Regions from separate parts of the Comamonas testosteroni genome, predicted to be linked through region 1. Evidence: riboswitches for the same ligand, from Rfam matches in the RefSeq annotation. Region 1 holds a riboswitch; the other holds the start of a gene.

Region 1 (3,607 bases):
AGAGGGCCAGCGTCTCCACCGCCGCATCGGCCGTGATCAGGCGCGGAGCCTTGTTGGGCGACTCGAAGTTGGCGACCTCGCTGCCTTCGCTCACGGCGGGCGCATCGGCGCGCAGCTGTTCGGACTCGGTCAGCGGCTGGGCCAGCTGATGGCGCGTGATCAGCCGCTTGGCCAGCGGGCCGCCCACCAGGCCGCCGATGACCAGGCCAAAAGTGGCGCAGGCAATGCCCAGGGTGGTGGCTCCCGTGAGACCGTATTGGTTTTCCAGCACCGAGCCCCAGGCTCCGGCCGTACCGTGACCGCCCACCAGCGTGATGGAGCCCGCGACCAGGCCGATCAACGGGTCCAGTCCCAGCACGGTGGCCAGGCTTACGCCCACGATGTTCTGCATCATGATGAAGACGGCAATCACGCCCAGGAAAATGAACAGCGCCGAGCCGCCCTCACGCAGCTTCGCGAAGTTCGCGCTCAGGCCGATGGACGAGAAGAACACCAGCATGAACGCCGACTGCAGACTGCCCTCGAAGCTCAGCGCCAGTCCCGTGGTCTGATGCAGCATGAAGATGATGGCCGCCACGACCAGGCCGCCGGAGACAGGCTCGGGAATATTGAAGTCGCGCAGAAAGCGGATATGTCTTGTCATGAGCTTGCCAAGCATGAGCACAAGCACGGCCATGATGAGGGTGTAGTACGCGCCGAAGGTCACGTTCATGAAGATCTCCTGGGTGTTCCGTTCCATGCGATGGCTGAATGGCCAGCCCGGTCATGGCTGGCAATCGGCTGTGCACGGCTGAGCACATGGACCAGACATTTGCTGCCGATGGTGCCAAAGACTCAAAGATAGGGGCTGTAGGTGCTTGTCCACTCATGGCAGGCGGGCCCGTCGGTGCCGGGCTGCCTGAGAGCCGGAAAGCGGTGCGCGCCATTCCTTGCGGATGCGCACCATGTCGGGAATATGCTTGAAATGAGATGGTTGCATTCGTGTTTTGCGAAATTACCTTTTGCCCTGCTCCTGTTTTTGGGGCGTGGAAAGTCGAATCTGCTATAGCCATTCGCAAAGAGCTCGCCTGCACAGCCACGGGGCAAAGCGCCTTGAAGCCCCGATTGCCCGCCCTCGCCGTAGAATGACGGGCTTCACCCCGAGGAGCGCTGCAGCAGGTCATCCCTGAGATGTTTGACCCGTCAGGCTCGGGGTCGCAGATCCGGTTGACGATCTGCCTGCACTCCCAACGGCGCTCACCTGTTTTCGATTCTGTTTCTGGTTTTCACACAGGTGAGCTGATGTCCGCTGCTACCCCTTCCACTGTCATTCCTCCCATGCGTCTGTCGGGCCTGGAGCCCGTCTTCATCGGCGATGAGACGCTGTTCGTCAACGTGGGCGAGCGCACCAACGTCACCGGCTCCAAGGCCTTTGCGCGTCTGATCCTCAACGAACAGTATGAAGAAGCGCTGGCCGTGGCGCGCCAGCAGGTGGAAAACGGCGCCCAGGTGATCGATGTGAACATGGATGAGGCCATGCTGGACAGCAAGGCCGCCATGGTGCGCTTTCTGAACCTGATTGCCTCCGAGCCCGATATCGCCAAGGTGCCGGTGATGGTGGACAGCTCCAAGTGGGACGTGATCGAAGCCGGCCTGCGCTGCCTGCAGGGCAAGGGCATCGTCAATTCGATCTCCATGAAAGAGGGCGTCGAGGAGTTCAAGAAGCACGCCAAGCTGGTCAAGCGCTATGGCGCGGCCGCCGTGGTGATGGCGTTTGACGAAAAAGGCCAGGCCGACACCTTTGCGCGAAAGATCGAGATCTGCGAACGCGCCTACTGCATTCTGGTCGATGAAGTGGGCTTCCCGCCCGAGGACATCATCTTCGACCCCAACATCTTTGCCGTGGCCACCGGCATCGAAGAGCACAACAACTACGGCGTCGATTTCATCGAGGCCGTACGCTGGATCAAGCAGAACCTGCCCGGTGCCAAGGTCTCGGGCGGCGTCTCCAACGTGAGCTTCTCCTTCCGCGGCAACGACCCCGTGCGCGAGGCCATCCACACCGTGTTCCTCTATCACGCGATCGGGGCAGGCATGGACATGGGCATCGTCAATGCCGGCATGGTCGGTGTGTATGACGACCTGGAGCCCCAGCTGCGCGAACGCGTGGAGGATGTGGTGCTCAACCGCCGCCCCGATGCGGCCGAGCGTCTGCTGGAGATCGCCGACAGCGCCAAGGGTGCGGCCAAGGACGACAGCAAGAAGCTCGAGTGGCGCGGCACGGCCGAGGCACCGAAGACGGTTGGCGAGCGTCTGTCGCACGCCCTGGTGCACGGCATCACCGACTTCATCACCGAAGACACCGAAGAGGCCTACCAGCAGATCGTGGTGCAGGGCGGCGGCCGCCCGCTGCACGTGATCGAAGGCCCGCTCATGGACGGCATGAATATCGTCGGCGACCTGTTCGGTGCCGGCAAGATGTTCCTGCCCCAGGTGGTCAAGTCCGCGCGCGTGATGAAGCAGGCCGTGGCCCACCTGGTGCCCTATATCGAGGAAGAGAAGCGCCAGCAGGAAGCGGCGGGCCTGGACGTGACCAGCAAGGGCAAGATCGTCATCGCCACCGTCAAGGGCGACGTGCACGACATCGGCAAGAACATCGTCACCGTGGTCCTGCAGTGCAACAACTTCGAAGTCATCAACATGGGCGTGATGGTGCCTTGCCACGAGATCCTGGCCAGGGCCAAGGCCGAGGGCGCGGACATCATCGGCCTGTCGGGCCTGATCACTCCGAGTCTCGAGGAGATGCAGTATGTGGCCGGCGAGATGGACAAGGACGACTACTTCCGCATCAAGAAGATTCCGTTGCTGATCGGCGGTGCGACCTGCTCGCGCGTGCATACGGCCGTGAAGATTGCGCCCAAGTACGACGGCCCCGTGGTCTATGTGCCCGATGCCTCGCGCTCGGTCAGCGTGGCGCAGAGCCTGCTGGGCGAAGGCAAGCAGGCCTATCTGGACGAGCTGAGCGCCGACTACGACAAGGTGCGCACCCAGCATGCCAACAAGAAGAAGACGCCGCTGTGGACGCTGGAGCAGGCCCGTGCCAATGCCGCCGTGGTGAGCCACGCCCCCGTGGTGCCGCGCAGCCTGGGCCGCCGTGTGTTCAAGAACTTCGACCTGGCCGAAATTTCCCAGTACATCGACTGGGGCCCGTTCTTCCAGACCTGGGATCTGGCGGGGCCGTACCCAGCCATCCTCGACGATGAGGTCGTGGGCGTGGAGGCGCGCAAGGTGCTGGCCGATGCCAAGCTGATGCTGCAGAAAATCATCGACGGCCGCTGGCTGCAGGCCAATGGCGTGATGGGCCTGTTCCCGGCCAATCGCGTGGGCGACGACATCGTGTTCTACACCGACGAGTCGCGCAGCCAGGTGCTGACCACCTGGTACGGCATGCGCCAGCAGACTGAGAAGCAGGCCGTGGGCGGCCCGGATGGCCGGCCCGTGATGCGCCCCAGCCGCTGCCTGGCCGATTTTGTGGCCAGCAGGGAGTCGGGCATTGCCGACTATGCCGGCCTGTTTGCCGTGACCGCCGGCATCGGCGCCGAAAAGAAGGACAAGGAATTCGAAGCCG
Region 2 (3,607 bases), 510 kb from region 1:
GGTGAACAGCTCGATCTGCGCCAGGGTCTGGTTGGCAAAGGAGTTGGACATCACAAAGCTGGGGTGGCCGGTGGCGCAGCCCAGGTTCACCAGACGGCCCTTGGCCAGCAGGGTGATCTTCTTGCCGTCGGGAAACTCGATCTGGTCCACCTGGGGCTTCACTTCTTCCCACTTGTACTTTTCGATCGAAGCCACATCGATTTCGTTGTCGAAGTGACCGATGTTGCAGACGATCGCCTGATCCTTCATGGCAACCATGTGCTCGTGGCGGATGATGTCCTTGTTGCCGGTGGTGGTCACGAAGATGTCGGCCTTGTCGGCAGCGTATTCCATGGTCACGACCTTGTAGCCTTCCATGGCGGCCTGCAGGGCGTTGATGGGGTCGATCTCTGTCACCCACACCTGGGCCGACAGCGCGCGCAGAGCCTGGGCGGAGCCCTTGCCCACGTCGCCGTAGCCGGCCACGCAAGCCACCTTGCCGGCGATCATCACGTCGGTGGCGCGCTTGATGCCGTCCACCAGCGATTCGCGGCAGCCGTACAGGTTGTCGAACTTGGACTTGGTCACCGAGTCGTTGACGTTGATGGCGCGGAACAGCAGCGTGCCCTTGGCCGACATTTCGTTCAGGCGGTGCACACCGGTGGTGGTTTCCTCGGTCACGCCCATGATCTGGGCCGACTTGCGGCTGTACCAGGTGGGGTCCACGGCCAGCTTGGCCTTGATGGCGGCGAAGACGATGCGCTCTTCTTCCGAGCCGGGGTTGGCCAGCACGGACAGGTCCTTCTCGGCGCGCTTGCCCAGGTGCATGAGCATGGTGGCATCGCCGCCGTCGTCCAGGATCATGTTGGGGCCTTCGCCTTCGGTGCCGGCAGCACCGAATTCAAAGATGGAGTGGGTGTAGTTCCAGTAGTCTTCCAGCGACTCGCCCTTGATGGCGTAGACAGGCACGCCGGTTTCGGCGATGGCGGCAGCTGCGTGGTCCTGGGTCGAGAAGATGTTGCACGAGGCCCAGCGCACTTGTGCGCCCAGAGCCGTCAGCGTCTCGATCAGCACGGCCGTCTGGATGGTCATGTGCAGCGAGCCTGTGATGCGCGCGCCCTTCAGGGGCTGGGCAGCGGCGAACTCCTCGCGCACGGCCATCAGACCGGGCATTTCGGTTTCGGCGATCCTGATTTCCTTGCGGCCCCAGGCAGCCAGGGAAATATCGGTAATGGCCGAATCAGCGGGGTTGAAGCGCACGGCAGCGTTCATGGTTTTCTCCAAATCTTGAATGAAAAACCACGTTCTGCAGCAGAGGGGGAATAAACCGGCTCACCGCACAGAAAGCGTGGGCGAGCGTCGTTGCGGGATGAAATCCGAGCCTCACGCCCCACGCAGACCAGCTCATGGCTGGCTGGGGAACGCTGCAACGCTCCTCGGATGGAGGGCGATTATAAGGGAATCAGCCTTCCAGGCCCACCAAGCGATAACCGACTTGCAACTCGGTTACCAGATGCCGGGGCTGGGCCGGATCGCTCTCTATCTTCTGGCGCAGGTTGGCCATGTGCACGCGCAGATAGTGAGGGCGGTCCAGATATTCCGCCCCCCAGACCTGCAGCAGCAGCTGGCGATGCGTCAGCACCTTGCCATGGCCGGCAATCAGCGTCGCCAGCAGACGGAACTCTATGGGCGTCAGGTGCACGGCCACTCCGTCACGCTTGACATCGTGCGCCGCCAGATCCACCTCCACCGCGCCGAAACGCGCACAGTTGCCGGGCTTGTCTGCCGCCGATGCCTGCTGGCGGCGGCGCAGCATCACGCGCAACCTGGCCAGCAGCTCGGGCACGCCAAAGGGCTTGGTCAGGTAATCATCGGCACCGGCGTCCAGCGCCGCCACCTTTTCCTCTTCCCGCTCGCGCGCGGACAGGATCAGAATCGGCAACTGGCTCCAGCCGCGCAGCTCGGCAATCACGGTCTTGCCATCGGCATCGGGCAGCCCCAGGTCCAGCACCACGGCGTCGGGCTGTCGGCTGGCGGCCTCGATCAGGCCGCGCCTGGCGGTTTCGGACTCGAACACCTGCCAGCCTTCGTCCTCCAGTGCCAGGCGGACAAAGCGGCGGATGCTGGCGTCGTCTTCAATCAGCAAAATGCGGGGGGCGGAGCTCGTCATGTCGGGATTTCAATTGATGCACGAGATTGTCGGCTCATTCGTCCATGGCCGGTTGCTCGGGCACGGGCAGGTGTACGCTGAAAATGGTGCCCGGCCCGGGGTCTGCCGCCGCCACCCGCAATCTGCCGCCATGGGCTTGCACAATGCGCTGAGCCAGAGCCAGCCCGAGCCCCATGCCAAACACGGCACTCTCCGCCTGCCCACGGGTAAACGGCTCGAACAGTTGCTCAGCCGACAGATGCCCGGGCAGGCCCGGCCCCGCGTCCTGCACGCTCAGCACACAGTCGCCGTCGGTCACGCTGGCGCCCATGGTGATCGTCGTGCCTTCGGGCGTGTACTTGATGGCGTTGTCCAGCAGATTGACCAGCACACGCTCCATCAGCACGGCATCGAGCTGCAGCAAGGGCAGATCTGCCGGCAGCGAGGTCTGCAGCACATGAGCGGCCAGTCGCTCGCGCATCTGCGCCAGCGCGCTACCCACCAGCTCGTCCACCGGCAGCCATTCGCGCTTGAGCTGCACACCGCCTTGCTGCAGGCGCGCCATGGCCAGCAGGTTGTCCACCAGTTGCTGCAGCGCCTGAGCCTGATTGCGAATCTGCACCAGCATATGATGCGCCGGCCCTTGCGGCGCATGCGGCAAGGCCGCCTGGGCCGCACCCAGAATGCCCGTCAGCGGCGTACGCAGATCATGCGAGACAGCTGAGAGCAAGGTGTTGCGCATGCGCTCGCCCTCCATGGCGATCTGGGTCTGCTGCGCCACCTCCACAAAGTGCACACGCTCCAATGCCAGGGCGATCTGGCTGGCACAGGCTTCAAGCAGGCGTCGCTCCTCGGGCACGCGCAATCGTTGCGGCGCACGCAACTGCAGCACCAGCACGCCGCGCGAGCGCACGGGCGCCATCAGCGGTACATAAAGCGCCGGCGCGGCAGCCAGGGTATCGGTGCCGTGGCCGGCCATCTGGCCATGCTCCATGCTCCAGCGACCCACGCTGGTGTCGATCTGGGCTTCGCTGCCATGCGCCAGCTGCAAGCGCTCATCGGCATCGGGCACCAGCAGCCCGGTCTGGGCATCAAAAACGCCTGAAATCGTAGCCAGCGCAATTTGCGTGACCTGCTCCTGCGTCAGCGCACCCGACAGATCACGCGCCAGCCTGGCCAGCGCGCCGGCACGTCGTTCGCGCTCTGCGGCCACGCGCGCCTCGTGGCGCAGCCGCGCCGTCAGCTGGCCGCAGACCAGGGCCACACCCAGCATCAGGCTAAAGGTGAACAGGTATTGCGTATCGTTGACGCTGAAAGAGTTGCGCGGCGGCACAAAATAGAAATCGAACAGCAGCACCGACAACAGGGCCGCCCATGCTCCGGGGCCGCGCCCCCAGCGCACGGCGGACAGCACCACCACCAGCAGGAAAAGCATGACCACATTGGCCGGGTCGAACACCCGCAGCAGCAGCTCCGCCA

What was found. A riboswitch is a leader RNA that binds a small molecule or an ion and turns the genes downstream of it on or off. The one in region 1 is predicted to bind S-adenosylhomocysteine.
Region 2: linked by a shared signal. The riboswitch ahead of ahcY (adenosylhomocysteinase) and the one ahead of metH (methionine synthase) in region 1 are both predicted to bind S-adenosylhomocysteine.

What each region holds. Positions count from the first base shown of each region.
Region 1 covers NZ_CP043568.1:162,326-165,932, forward strand. Annotated here, with positions in the region: gene gltS (sodium/glutamate symporter) at 1-712, opposite strand, end outside; S-adenosyl-L-homocysteine riboswitch at 1,136-1,245, shown strand; gene metH (methionine synthase) at 1,282-3,607, shown strand, end outside.
Region 2 covers NZ_CP043568.1:674,598-678,204, reverse strand. Annotated here, with positions in the region: gene ahcY (adenosylhomocysteinase) at 1-1,251, opposite strand, end outside; S-adenosyl-L-homocysteine riboswitch at 1,327-1,423, opposite strand; gene F0P97_RS03055 (response regulator) at 1,442-2,149, opposite strand; gene F0P97_RS03050 (sensor histidine kinase) at 2,184-3,607, opposite strand, start outside.